DNA from 3 places in the Clostridium thermobutyricum genome. Region 1 is predicted to be linked to each of the others. Evidence: riboswitches for the same ligand, from Rfam matches in the RefSeq annotation. Region 1 holds a riboswitch; each other region holds the start of a gene.
What was found. Region 1 has a riboswitch for S-adenosylmethionine ahead of metK (methionine adenosyltransferase). Riboswitches for the same ligand answer to the same signal wherever they lie in the genome.
Positions count from the first base shown of each region.

Region 2: linked by a shared signal. The riboswitch ahead of HMPREF1092_RS05330 (amino acid permease) and the one ahead of metK (methionine adenosyltransferase) in region 1 are both predicted to bind S-adenosylmethionine.
Region 3: linked by a shared signal. The riboswitch ahead of HMPREF1092_RS09435 (methionine ABC transporter ATP-binding protein) and the one ahead of metK (methionine adenosyltransferase) in region 1 are both predicted to bind S-adenosylmethionine.

Region 1 covers NZ_KB850956.1:2,254,730-2,259,358, forward strand. The annotation lists gene HMPREF1092_RS10495 (DegV family protein) at 1-514, opposite strand, end outside; gene metK (methionine adenosyltransferase) at 789-1,967, opposite strand; SAM riboswitch class I at 2,050-2,165, opposite strand; tRNA gene HMPREF1092_RS10505 (tRNA-Tyr) at 2,488-2,572, opposite strand; tRNA gene HMPREF1092_RS10510 (tRNA-Thr) at 2,578-2,652, opposite strand; tRNA gene HMPREF1092_RS10515 (tRNA-Val) at 2,676-2,751, opposite strand; tRNA gene HMPREF1092_RS10520 (tRNA-Tyr) at 2,761-2,845, opposite strand; gene HMPREF1092_RS10525 (hypothetical protein) at 3,015-3,521, opposite strand; gene yyaC (spore protease YyaC) at 3,627-4,187, shown strand; gene mreB (rod shape-determining protein MreB) at 4,492-4,629, opposite strand, start outside.
Region 2 covers NZ_KB850956.1:1,153,649-1,158,277, forward strand. The annotation lists gene HMPREF1092_RS05315 (ATP-binding cassette domain-containing protein) at 1-95, shown strand, start outside; gene HMPREF1092_RS05320 (hypothetical protein) at 195-746, shown strand; gene HMPREF1092_RS05325 (cysteine hydrolase family protein) at 839-1,384, shown strand; SAM riboswitch class I at 1,462-1,565, shown strand; gene HMPREF1092_RS05330 (amino acid permease) at 1,674-3,068, shown strand; gene HMPREF1092_RS05335 (D-alanine--D-alanine ligase) at 3,104-4,066, opposite strand; gene HMPREF1092_RS05340 (sulfite exporter TauE/SafE family protein) at 4,234-4,629, opposite strand, start outside.
Region 3 covers NZ_KB850956.1:2,014,509-2,019,137, forward strand. The annotation lists gene HMPREF1092_RS09420 (YkvA family protein) at 1-735, opposite strand, end outside; gene HMPREF1092_RS09425 (MetQ/NlpA family ABC transporter substrate-binding protein) at 899-1,714, opposite strand; gene HMPREF1092_RS09430 (methionine ABC transporter permease) at 1,731-2,369, opposite strand; gene HMPREF1092_RS09435 (methionine ABC transporter ATP-binding protein) at 2,371-3,333, opposite strand; SAM riboswitch class I at 3,410-3,535, opposite strand; gene HMPREF1092_RS09440 (HD-GYP domain-containing protein) at 3,612-4,629, opposite strand, start outside.

The DNA.
Region 1 (4,629 bases):
TTCCACCTTTAACAAGCCAATTTAAATCACCTAAAGTAAGGATATGTTCTATATGAGTTATTTTTTCATTTAATCTCTCTAATATTTCAAAAAATCCTAAATTTTCTTTGTTCATTTTTATACATTCTAAAACTAAAAGCCCTATAGCCGTAGAACCTGATTTAGTGTCTATTATTTCCATATTAATACTTTTATATTTCTCTTTAAATTCATTTAATATACTTTTTCCTAAATCATGAGTTCCTGAAAGCTTACTTGAAAATGCAAGATAAATAAAATCTTCTCCATTTTCACACATCTCCTCAAAAACTTCATAAAAACTTACTGGTGATACTTGAGAAGTTTTAGGAACAACTCCCTTTCTCATATATTCATATACTTCTTCTAATTCTATAGTAACTCTATCATAATATTCTTTATCTTCAATTAGAACTTTAAGTGGTAAAACTTTAATATCATATTGTTCTATAATTTCTATTGGTAAATCGCATGTACTATCTACTATTATCCTCATAATAATTCCCCTTTTTCTAATCTCCTTTTTCCATTATATAACATTTAATTATATTTATATATCTAAATTTTTATAATTTCTGTAATAATTAAATAAATTTATCTTTACTTAATTATTATATTCATTGTAAATTTATTTAATTATTTAAGGATTATATTCCCAAGTTCTTATTTGAAGCAAATATACATTTTATTTATAAAAAAGACTCTTTCATTTTAGAAAAAGTCTTTTTTACAAAAATAAAAGGAGTTGAATAAATCAACTCCTTTTATAATTATTTCATTAATGCTTTTATTTCTTCTACTTTTGATAATTCTTCCCATGGAAGTTTAACATCAGTTCTACCAAAGTGTCCGTAAGCAGCAGTTTGTTTGTAGATTGGTCTTCTTAAGTCTAAGTCTCTTATTATAGCACCTGGTCTTAAGTCAAATACTTTTTCTACTATTGAAACGATTTGTTCATCTGATATTTTACCAGTTTTGAATGTTTCAACTCCGATTGAAACTGGTTTAGCAACACCTATAGCATAAGCTAATTGTATTTCTAATTTATCTGCAACACCAGCAGCAACTAAGTTTTTAGCAACCCATCTTGCAGCGTAAGCAGCTGATCTATCAACTTTAGTTGAGTCTTTTCCTGAGAAAGCTCCACCACCGTGTCTTCCCATTCCACCGTAAGTATCAACTATGATTTTTCTTCCTGTTAATCCACTATCTCCTTGTGGTCCACCAACAACAAATCTTCCAGTTGGGTTTATGAAGTATTTAGTTTCTGCATCTAATAATTCTGATGGAATTACAGCATTTATTACATGTTCTCTTATGTCAGTTTGAATTTGTTCTAAAGTTACTTTGTCACTGTGTTGAGTTGAAATAACTATAGTATCAATTCTTACAGGTTTTTCATCTTCATATTCAACAGTAACTTGAGTTTTACCATCTGGTCTTAAGTATGAAAGAGTTCCATTTTTTCTTACTTCAGTAAGTCTTCTTGAAAGTCTGTGAGCCATAGCGATTGGAGTTGGCATATATTCTTCAGTTTCGTTTGTAGCGAATCCGAACATCATTCCTTGGTCTCCAGCACCTACTGCTTCAACTTCATCTTTTTGACCTTCTTTTGATTCAAGAGCTTCATCAACTCCCATAGCGATATCAGCACTTTGTTCATCTATTGTAGTCATAACTGCACAAGTATCACAGTCAAATCCATATTTAGCTCTATCATATCCAATTTCTCTTATTGTTTCTCTTACAACCTTTGGAATATCAACGTAACAGTTAGTTGTTATTTCTCCCATTACCATTACCATTCCAGTAGTTACAGCTGTTTCGCAAGCAACTCTTGCGTTAGGATCTTTTGCTAAAATTGAATCTAATACTGAATCTGAAATTTGGTCACAGATTTTATCTGGATGCCCTTCAGTAACTGATTCTGATGTGAATAATCTTCTCATATCATTATTCTCCTTTCAAATCTATAAAAATTTTTTTATAATAAAAAAACTCTTCGATAAGAAGAGAACTAGTTGCCTATTCTTCTCATCTTGTAGATAAAATCTACAGGAATTAGCACCACACATATTAATTAAAATTAATTACTGTAGGTTGCTGGGTTTCACAGGGCCATTTCCCTCCACCTCTCTTGATAAGAGTTTAGTTATTTAATTTGCTTTATTTTCTTTGAAAATTGTAACACACTAAAATATAATAAGTCAACACATTATATATTTAATAAAATTTTATTTGAAAATATGAATTTTTTCTTAAGCAAGATAAACATAGAATATATCTTAGTAGTCAGTTTTTAACATTTATTTCATTTATATATTTTTAATGTTTTTAATATTTTCTCTTTAATATACAGTTTGTAATTTCTTAAATTTATTCACTATATCTATTATTATTACTATAATAATATTATTACATTTATTTAAAAATTCTAATAAAAAAAACGCTAAGATATTTCTTAGCGTTTGGTGGTGGGAGAAGGATTCGAACCTTCGAAGCAAGTTGCAACAGATTTACAGTCTGCCCCCTTTGGCCACTCGGGAACCCCACCTTATTTGGAGCTGGCAATAGGAATCGAACCTACAACCTGCTGATTACAAGTCAGCTGCTCTACCGTTGAGCCATGCCAGCGCACGTTTTCATTTTATTTTTAATGGTGGTCACAACAGGGATCGAACCTGTGACCCCCTGCTTGTAAGGCAGGTGCTCTCCCAGCTGAGCTATGCGACCTTAATTAAATGGTGGTGGGAGAAGGATTCGAACCTTCGAAGCAAGTTGCAACAGATTTACAGTCTGCCCCCTTTGGCCACTCGGGAACCCCACCAAAATTTATTTAATTTACGGAAGACCAACGTCCAACCGACAATAGTTAGTATATATTCATAAAGGATTATTTTCAACCTTTAAATTAGGCTATTTAACAAAATTATCATTATTTTTCTATGTTTTTCTCCAATTACTTAACTTTTATACTTATATGTGATTTATTTCCCTTATTTATATTTGCCAATGATTTCAAAAAATAACTTGCTATCCTCTAATAACAATCTTTCGCTTATTAAAGCTTTAACACTGTTTAAATCTCCACTTAATATTCCTTCTTCTATTTTCATCAAATCTATTGTAGATAATCCACTCAATAATTTATCTACATTTTTTTTATCTTCAATAGACATATTTTCATTTATCTTTTTTACAATCAATTTGTTATTTTCTTTTTCTTCTAATTTCTTAGCTCTTTCCTCTTCTGCTTTTTTGGACTCCTCTTCAATCTTTTTAGCTTTTTCTTTTTTTAAATCTTTTTCTATTTTATCTTGTTCTTTTTTAGAGTCATCTAATTCTTTTCCTACATTTGTATTATCTTTCATATTATTATCAGTTTCAATAACATTTGAAGTGTTTATTGCTTGATTATTTTTTTCAGTTGGTTGCCACCAAACTAAAAAATACATAGTTAAACTCGTCATTATAAAAATCATAAAAACTAATATCTTCTTCATTATTATATCACCTCTTATTTGAATTAATGTCCACTTTAAAGAATTTTATTCAAACATAAGCTTTTTCGTATATATACAAACTCTAGTGAATATATTATCTAGGGGGTGAAATCTTTGAAAAAAATAATTCCTTTTAATTATCCAACTGCTACTAATTTAATTGGTGAATATTTAAAAGAACATATAAAAGAAAATCTCGTTATAGTATGTATTGGAACTGACAAATTTATAGGTGATGCTTTAGGTCCTATAGTTGGAAGTATTCTTAAATTCAACAATTTCCCTTATCCAGTATATGGAACTTTACATGAACCAATACATGCCCTAAATTTAAATAAATTTCTTTCCTCAATAAATGAAAAACATCAAAGCTCTTACATAATAGCAATTGATGCATGCTTGGGTACTAATGTTGGTGATATATGTATTAGAGATCATCCAATTTATCCGGGAAAAGGTGTTGGCAAAATTTTAAAAGAAGTAGGAGATATATCTATAGTAGGTATAGTTTCTAAAGGTGATTCTAATAATTTTTTAACTTCTAATTCTATTAGACTTTCATTTATATATGATTTAGCTTGTATAATTGCTAAAGGAATTCTAAACGCATACAATTATAATCTTTCCGATATTTTAATAAAAGAATTATACTCAGATGATATATAATAATTAACATTTATATTGGTGTTATATAGTAATTAAATTTTATACTATTTAATTACTATACGCCTTATAAAAATTACTAAATGTCTAGTATAATGAATGATATTTTTCAAATAATATTATTAATAATTTAACCTAAATAATATTTCATAACCTATTTATATTTATTAATTTTAAATCAATATAAATACCTTTAATAAATTTAATCTATAAACTATGTCCTAAATAGTATTTTTATATTAAAAGATATTATAAATTTTATTTCTTCTTAATTTTTAATAAAAAAATAAGTGCTAAAAAGCACTTATTAATCAATTAATATAACTTCTCCATTATTTACTGAAGTATCTAATTTATCTATGTATCCTAAAACCATTCCGGTTCCTTCAGCAACAGCCTCAACGGAGTTTTCTGCTATTTTAACTTCTAATCCAGTTTCTTTTTG
Region 2 (4,629 bases), 1.1 Mb from region 1:
TAATAATAACTCATAATAAAGAAGAAATAAAAGCATTTAAGGGCATCTTTATAGAAATTTATGGGAATCCAGTAAAGATAAAATATAATTCTTAAGATAAAACTAAAGATTTCTTAAGTAAAAATTAAATAGATAAAATAACAATTTAAAGATGATATAATTATAAAAAACAATAGAAAAAGGAGTGATTATTTATGAAACGTAAAAGTTTAATAATAAGTTGGGTTATTGTTGGAATTTTAGTAGTTGCTATAATTGCTTGTGGAGTAGAAATATATAATAAAAATAAGAGAATAGAAAATCTAGAAAAGGCCCAAATACAAAATACAATTCAAACTAATAATGAAAACAATAATGGTGATATATTAAATGTTTTAGGTCAAAAATTATTTGGACAAGACTTTGATAATTTAAGTGTAAGTATAAATCCAGATGGAAAAAATGAAAAGATGGATTTAAAATATAAATTAGCAGGAAAAGATCAAAAAGAAGTAACATTAAATAATATAGAACTAAATAAAGACAATAATAAATGGATAGTTTCAAAAGATTCAAAATTAACTAAAGAACAAACAGAATTAGTAGAAAAAATAGCTAATAATGAAAATAAAGTTGGAACAGAGATCAGAAATAATATAGCTAAGCAAATGCAAGCAGAAAATAAAGTTATGCAACAAATACAAAATAATATGAATAAACAAATAAATGAAATGAATAATCAAATAAATAGTTTATTTAATAACTAATTTTAATAATAGAGACAGTATAAATTTATATTGTCTCTATTATTTATATAAAATATAATATTTATATAAATTTATTTAAGGGGAGTGGAAATATGGGAAAGTTATTAGTAGTTGTAGATTATCAAAAAGATTTTGTTGATGGATCAGCTGGCTTTGAAGAAGCTAAATATTTAGAAGAGGGAATATGCAATAAGGTTTTAAAATATTTAAATAGTGGAGATAGAGTTATTTGTACTCTTGATACTCATGGAGAAAATTATTTAGAAACTAGAGAGGGAAAAAATTTCCCCATAATTCATTGTATAAAGGGAACAAAAGGACATAGTATTTATGGAAAATTAGAAGATATAGTAAAAAATAATAAAGAAATATTTTTATTAGAGAAAAAAGCTTTTGGAATATCTCCTAAGTCACTTTGTGAAATCAAAAAAGATTTTGGAGATATAACTGAGATTGAAATAATAGGAATAGTTACAAATATGTGCCTTTTAAGCAATGTAGTAATGTTTCAAAATGCATATATAAATAGTGATATCATAGTTGATGCCAATTTATGTGCGAGTTTTGATAAAGAGATGCATGAAAAAACTTTAGATATATTAGAAGGTATCCATATAAAAGTGTTAAATAGAAAATAAAATTTATTTCAAATTTTCACATAAATTTAACTTGAAATATCATATAGATAATTTTAAAATAAGAATAAATAAATAATCTTTTATCAAGAAGGTGGAGGGACTGGCCCTATGAAGCCTAGCAACAGCTCAAATTTGAGAATTGTGCTAAATCCTGCAGAAATAATTTTCTGAGAGATAAGAGTATGTTACTTAGGAATATTTAGCTATCTTTTGTCTGAAAAATCAAAAGATAGCTTTTGTTTTTTCTCCTTCTTGGTTTAAGAAACAAAAGATAAAGGAGGAGTTAAAAATGAATAAAAAAAATTTAAGTATGTTTGGATTTTTATTTCTTACAAGTTCAATATTAATAGAAATTTATGAATATCCAACATTCGCTACTAGCGGATTTAATTCAATATTTTATTTATTAGTTGGTGGATTGTTTTGGTTTTTGCCAGTTTGTTTATGTGCTGCAGAAATGGCAACAGTTGAAGACTTCCAAGAGGGAGGAGTATTTACTTGGACAAGTAATACATTAGGAAAAAAATTAGGGTTTGCTCATATATTTTATCAGTTTATAGTTTTTACAATAGGAGCTGTAACAATGATTTATTTTATAGTTGGAGCTATAGCTTATGCCACAGGAATTGAAGAGATAAATTCAAATCCAATATTAAAGTTTTTATCTGTAATAATTATATTTTGGCTTATTACTTATGTACAGCTAAAAGGAATAAACAAAACTGCATTAATAGCTAAAATCGGATTTATTGGAGGAATATTAATTCCAGCATTATTTCTATTTATTCTTACAGGCATTTATATATTTAAAGGATATCCTATACATTTAGTAATGGATAAAAATACATTCTTCCCTAATTTACATAATAAGAGTTCTTTAGTTGTTTTAGTATCATTTATGCTTTCATATATGGGACTTGAAGTTTCAGCAACACATATTAATGATATGAAAAATCCAAAAAGAGATTATCCAAGAGCAATAATAATTTTACTTATACTTGCAGTACTTTTAAGTAGTATAGGTGCATTATCAATTGGAATGGTTGTACCAAAATCAGAATTAAGCTTAAATCAAGGTGTTTTTCAAGCTTTTACAAGTCTTTTAAATCATTTTGGAAATTTTAAGATAGTAGTAAAAATATTAGCGATTTTACTTTGTCTTGGTTCAATTGCAGAAGTTAGTGCATGGATAATAGGTCCAAGTAGAGGACTTTCATTAGCAGGAGAAAAAGGACTTTTTGATAAAAGAATAGCTAAAAGAAATAAAAATGATGTAGCATCATATATACTTATAATACAAGGAGTATTAGTAACTATATGGGCATTTATAATTACTTTTGGGGCAGGGACTTCAAATAATTCATTTTTTATGGCAATGACTCTTACAGTTATAGTATATCTTACAGCATATTTTTTATTTTTCTTAGCTTACATAAGATTAACATGGAAATATGATAATTTAGAAAGAAAATATAGAATATCAAAAAATAAATTTATTAAATTATTTATAGGAATTATTGGATTAATTTTTACTGTTATAGCATTTATAATTTCATTTATTCCTCCAAGTGGGGTAAAAGAGAGTCAAGTTAATTCATATACAAGTTTATTAATAATAGTATTTATAATTATACTTGTACTTCCATTTATAATAATGTCTGTTTCTAAAAAAATGGCAAAATAAAAAAGACCGAATTTATCGGTCTTTTTTTTATTTTACTATTTTTCTTTAACTACAACACCGTTGTTTCTTGCATCATCTAAAGCGAAAACTTTTTTTCTAACAGCAAGTGATTTTTCGATTATTGTATCTAAGAAGTCTGAAACTTCAATTCCAGCACCTTTTAAGCTTACTGGGTAAAGACTGTTTTTAGTCATTCCTGGTAATGTGTTAACTTCAAGAACATAAGGAACACCATCTTTAACTAACATATCAACTCTTGTGTAAACACTAGTTTTTAAAGCATAGTAAGTTCCAACAGCCATTCTTTCAACTTCTTCGTGTAATTCTTTTGGAAGGTTTATAACATATCTGTCAGCACCTTCAGCAGTATATTTTGATTGATAATCGAAGAATTCTCCTTTTGGATCTATTTGAAGAACAGGTAACATTTTACCATCAAGTACTGGACAAGTTATTTCAGTAGCACCTTCGATAAATTTTTCTATCATTATTTCTTCATCCCAAAGAAGACCTTCTCTTACAGCTTCTTCAACATCTTCTTTTTTCTTAACTATGAAAGTAGCAACACTTCCACCACCACTTACTGGTTTAACCATTACTGGGTAACCAAATTCTTCGATTTTGTCATAATCGATTTCTTCAACTGACTTAACAACGAACCAATCAGCTGTTCTTATATTATGGTATCTTAAGATTTGTTTACTTATATCTTTATCTACTCCTAATCCACCAGCTAAAACTCCACATCCTGAATAAGGAATTCCATAAGTTTCCAATATAGCTTGTACTCTACCATCTTCACCAAATTTACCATGAAGCATAAGAAGAGCAAAATCTAATCCTTTAACTTTTTCAAATACATCTAGTTTGTCATCTATTACAACAGGAATAACTTCATATTTTGATTTGTCTAAGTGTTCAATAACGTTATTTCCACTATCTAATGAAACTTCTCTTTCTGAAGAAATTCCTCCCATAAGTACTCCAACTTTTAACATGTAACTAACCTCCAACTAATCTAATTTAATTTTTAATTCCTCTTAATTATATCAATGCAGATTATGAAAAAATTACAAAAAGGTTAAAAATAAACTGGAAAAATGTAAAAAAACTTTGTACATATATATTATTTGTAAACAAATGAGATATATATACAAAATTTTTATTAAATATAAAATAACATTATTAACTGTTTAATAAAGATTCCTATTAATATTAATTTAAAAGATAGAGAAATTAATTCATTAGAAGCTTTTTTGTTGAAAAAAGTTCCAATTTTTGAACCTAATAAAGCACCAGGAATCATAAAAATACAATAAGTTAAGTTATGGTATCCTCTAAAATAATAATTACTAACTGTTATAAATGTACTTATAAATACAAGTGAAAGTGTTGTTGCAGATGCGCCTTTTTGATCAAACCCATAAAAAATTAAAAGAATTGGTATAAGCATTATAGCTCCACCAAGACCAAATAATCCAGATATAATTCCAATAGAAAGTCCAACAAAGGGTTTAGTCCAATTAGGAAGAATTATTTTAGGAAGCCTTTTTTCAAAAAA
Region 3 (4,629 bases), 240 kb from region 1:
TAAATCAGGAACTACAAGCAAATACTCTGAAAATGGCTTTGCTTTTGGTGGTAATTTTTCATCTAACTTTTCCTTTGTAAAATCTCTTCCTTTATTATAAAAGTCTTCTTTTTTTTCTTCTATTAATAAAGCTTCTAGTTCTTCTGTTTCTTCCTCACTAACTTCTTCTTCAACAACTTCAGCTACTACTTCTTCTGCAGTTTCTTTTGAACCTTCTTTAGATTCTTCTTTATTTATTGTATCACTTAAAGTTTCCTTTTCTTTACTCTTATCTTCTAAAGTATTTCCTTTTAAGTTTAAATTTATATCTTTAACTTCAGCAAAAACTCTATCTCCTTTTATATAAAAGTCTTTAACTTTTAATTTTATTATTTTTACATCTTCTAAAACTTTATCTACATCTATTATAAGTTTATCTTTTGTCCCCTCAAATCCTAAGTCTCCAATAAACTTTAATGCTATTTTAACTCCTAAACTTCTAAAAACTCTAAATAAACCTAGCTTGTACACCTTAAATGAAGAAAATCTACAATGAACTTTTTCATCTATTACATTCATATCTGAAATAGTTCCTTCAAAGTTTATTTTTATAACTTTTTTAAAGCTTCCTTTTATATGTATTCCATTATCTATAATAACTGATGATAAATCTAATCCGTCAATTTTAACAAAATCATTTATGACACTTAATATATCATCTCCAGTTAATTGAACCAAAACATTCGATATATTCATATTCCACCCTCCAACTTTTATATTCTTTTTTATTTTACCTTTTTATTAAAAACTTGTAAAATAAAATGACTTATATAATTATTTCAAAATAAAAAATACTACAAAACATTTAAATTTTGTAGTATTTTTATATCTTTTTATAAATTATTTTCTTATTATAAACTTAAAATACTGGTATAACATTTCCATCATAATTTTCATTTATAAAATCTCTAACTTTATCAGAAGTTAAAGCTTGTGTTAAATCTTTAATTTTTTGAGTATCTTTATTTTCCTTTTTTACTGCTAGAACATTTCCATATGGCTTTGAAGCTTCTGAATCTTTTGTTTCTGCAAGTAATGCATCTTTTTTAACTGAGAACCCAGCATCAATTGCATAGTTTCCATTTATAACTGCTAAATCAACATCATCTAAAGCTTTTGGAATAGCTGCTGCTTCTAATTCTTTAAAAGTAAAGTTTCTTTTATTTTCTGTTATATCTTTTGGAGTTATAAGTTCACCATCTTTAATTTTTATAAGCCCATTTTCACTTAATAATTTTAATGCTCTAGCCTCATTTGAAGGGTCATTTGGAATTGCTATAATTGCCCCGTCTTTTAATTCTTTAATATCTTTTATTTTTTTTGAATATGCTCCTAATGGCTCTAAATGAATTTGTGCAGTATAATCTAAATTTAGTCCTTTAGTATTATTTTGATCTTCTAAATATGGTATATGTTGAAAAAAGTTTGCATCTAAACTTCCTTCTGCTAATGCAGTATTTGGTGTGACATAATCATTAAATTCAATTACTTCAACATTATATCCTTTCTCTTCTAAATCCGGCTTTATTTGTTCTACTATTTCTTTATGTGGTACAGGTGATACTCCTATTTTTATTGTTTTATCATCTTTTCCTTCAGATGACGCCCCACATCCACCTAAAGCAAAAGCTAATGCCCCTATTAATATTCCTGTAATTATTGTTTTCCTCTTCATTATAAATTCCCCCTTTTTATTTAGATAATCTTTTATATAAATAATTCCCCAAGCTTTGAAGTATTTGTACAATTATTATTAATAATATTACTGTAATAATTAAAACCTGTTTATCATTTCTATGATATCCATATCTTATAGCAACATCTCCAAGTCCGCCAGCACCAATTGCTCCAGCCATTGCTGAATATCCAATTACACTAATTACTGTTAAAGTTAACCCAGATACAATTGAAGGTATAGCTTCTTTTAAAAGAACTTTAAATATTATTTGGAAATCTGTTGCTCCAAAAGATTTTGCAGCTTCTATTATTCCTTTATCAACTTCTCTTAAAGCATTTTCTATTATTCTAGCTATGAAAGGTGCAGTTCCTATTGTTAAAGGAATTATAGCTGCTTTAACTCCTATAGAAGTTCCAACTAATATTCTTGATAATGGAAATAATACAACCATTAATATGATAAATGGAAAACTTCTAAGAATATTTATTATAAAATCTAAAATTCCATATATAGTTTTATTTGGCTTAAGTCCATCTTTAGCTGTTAAAGTAAGTATTATAGCTGGAATAAACCCTAATATTGTTGCAAATATTGTTGAAAATAAAACCATTACTGCTGTGTCCTGTATTGCAATTAAAATCTCTTTATTCATATTAAAGCACCTCCAACTTAACTTTTTTATTTTCTAAATATTTAACTATTTTTTCTTTATCCTCTTCATTGACATTTATAACAAGACTTCCTAAAATATCTTCTCTAAACTTTTCAAGCTTTCCAAATACTATTGAAAAATCAACTTCTAAATCTCTAGCTAGTTTTGTTATAATTGCATTTTCTGAAAAATCACTTGGGAAGAATATTCTAATATTTATTCCTTCCTTTGGAAGAACATTGTCTTCATCTTCTCCTAAAAACTTTTTAAGATGAGTTTCTGGTTTTAAAAATAAATCTTTAGCTTTTCCTTGTGACTTTACAACTCCACCATCAAGAAGAGTTACTGTTTCGCAAACTTCTTTTACAACTTCCATTTGATGAGTAACCATGACTATAGTTATATTTAATCTTTTATTTATTTCTAAAAGTAGCTCTAAAATATCTTTTGTTGTTTTAGGATCTAATGCAGAAGTTGCTTCATCACAAAGTAAAATTTTAGGTTCTAATGCTAAAGCTCTAGCTATTGCAACTCTTTGCTTTTGTCCTCCACTTAATTCTTTTGGTTTACTATTTTTCTTTTCCTCTAATCCAACTAATTTTAAAAGCTCATGTACTTTCTTTTCAATTTCTTTTTTATCATACTTCCATACTTCTAAAGGAAGTGCTATATTTTCAAAAACTGTTTTTCTATTTAAAAGATTAAAATTTTGAAATATCATTCCTAAATTTCTTCTTAAATTTCTTATTTCATTTGAATTTAAATCTTTTATTTCTTGTCCCATAACAGTTAAAGAACCATTATTATACCCTTCTAATCCATTTATACATCTTAGCAAAGTACTTTTTCCTGCTCCACTATGACCTATTATTCCATATATTTCTCCTTCTTTTATTTCAAGAGAAATATTTTTTAAAACATTATTATTGCCAAAACTCTTATCCAAACTTGTTATTTTTATCATTTTTTTCCACCCCCAAAATTAAAAAATGCACTAGAGAACAAATCTCTAGTGCATGGAATATACCCTATTAACTTTTCTCTCATCTCCCAACATTTTGTTGCAGGATTTAGCACCACGTAAAAATAAATATAAAAATACTATATTTTAATTTACAGGTTGCCGGGTTTCATAGGGCCAGTCCCTCCACCACTCTTGATAAGCAATTATTAAATTTTCCGATTTCTTGTTATAAATATATTATTTTTTTAACAGTTTGTCAACTATTTTTAAAAAAAATTTTATATTTCTTCATCTGCATATTTGTGTGCTATAATAAAAAATTCATCTTTAACTTCTAAAAAAACTTTTACTAATTCAGGATCAAATCTTTTGCCACTAAATTCTTGTATAAAATTAACAGCAACTTGTGGATCTTTTGCACCTTTATAAACTCTTTTACTTACTATAGCATCAAAAACATCAATTACCATCATTATTCTAGCTGGTAAAGGAATATCTTCTTGCTTTAAACCTAATGGATAACCATTTCCATCCCATTGTTCATGATGATAATAAGCAATTTCTTTTGCACAAGCAAGAAGTTTATTTTCTTTTCCACCAAATTTATCTTCTGCATTCTTTAAAATTTTATATCCATAATAAGAATGACCTTTCATAACCTCAAATTCTTCATCTGTAAGTTTCCCATTTTTAAGTAATATATTATCTGGTATTCCTATTTTTCCTATGTCATGTAAAGCAACAGCTTTAATAATATCATATGTATTTTCGTAGTTTAATACATCTTTATATTTATCCATTTTTACCATATAATTTAGCATGACTTTAGCGTATTCTTTGCATCTTTCAATATGACATCCTAAATCTGAATCCCTAGTTTCAGCAATAAGTGCAAGAGTATCAATAAAAGAACTGTTAAATTGTTCTATCTCTTTTATTTTCTCATTAACTAGTCTCTCTAAGTTATCACTATATTCTTTTAATTTTATATAATTTCTTATTCTAGCTCTTATTAATTTAGGATGAACAGGCTTAGTTATATAATCTATAGCCCCTAAGCTTATTCCCAAATATTCATCTTTTATATTACTTAATGCAGTTAAAAGTATTACTGGTATATGCTTTGTCTCCTCCGTACTTTTTAATATTTTACAAACTTCATAACCATCCATTTCTGGCATCATAACATCTAATAATATTAAATCTGGTCCCCAAGACCTTGCAAGCTCTATTCCCTTAACCCCATTTAATGCCACATTTATTTTATATTCATTTTTCAATATTTCAACTAAAACT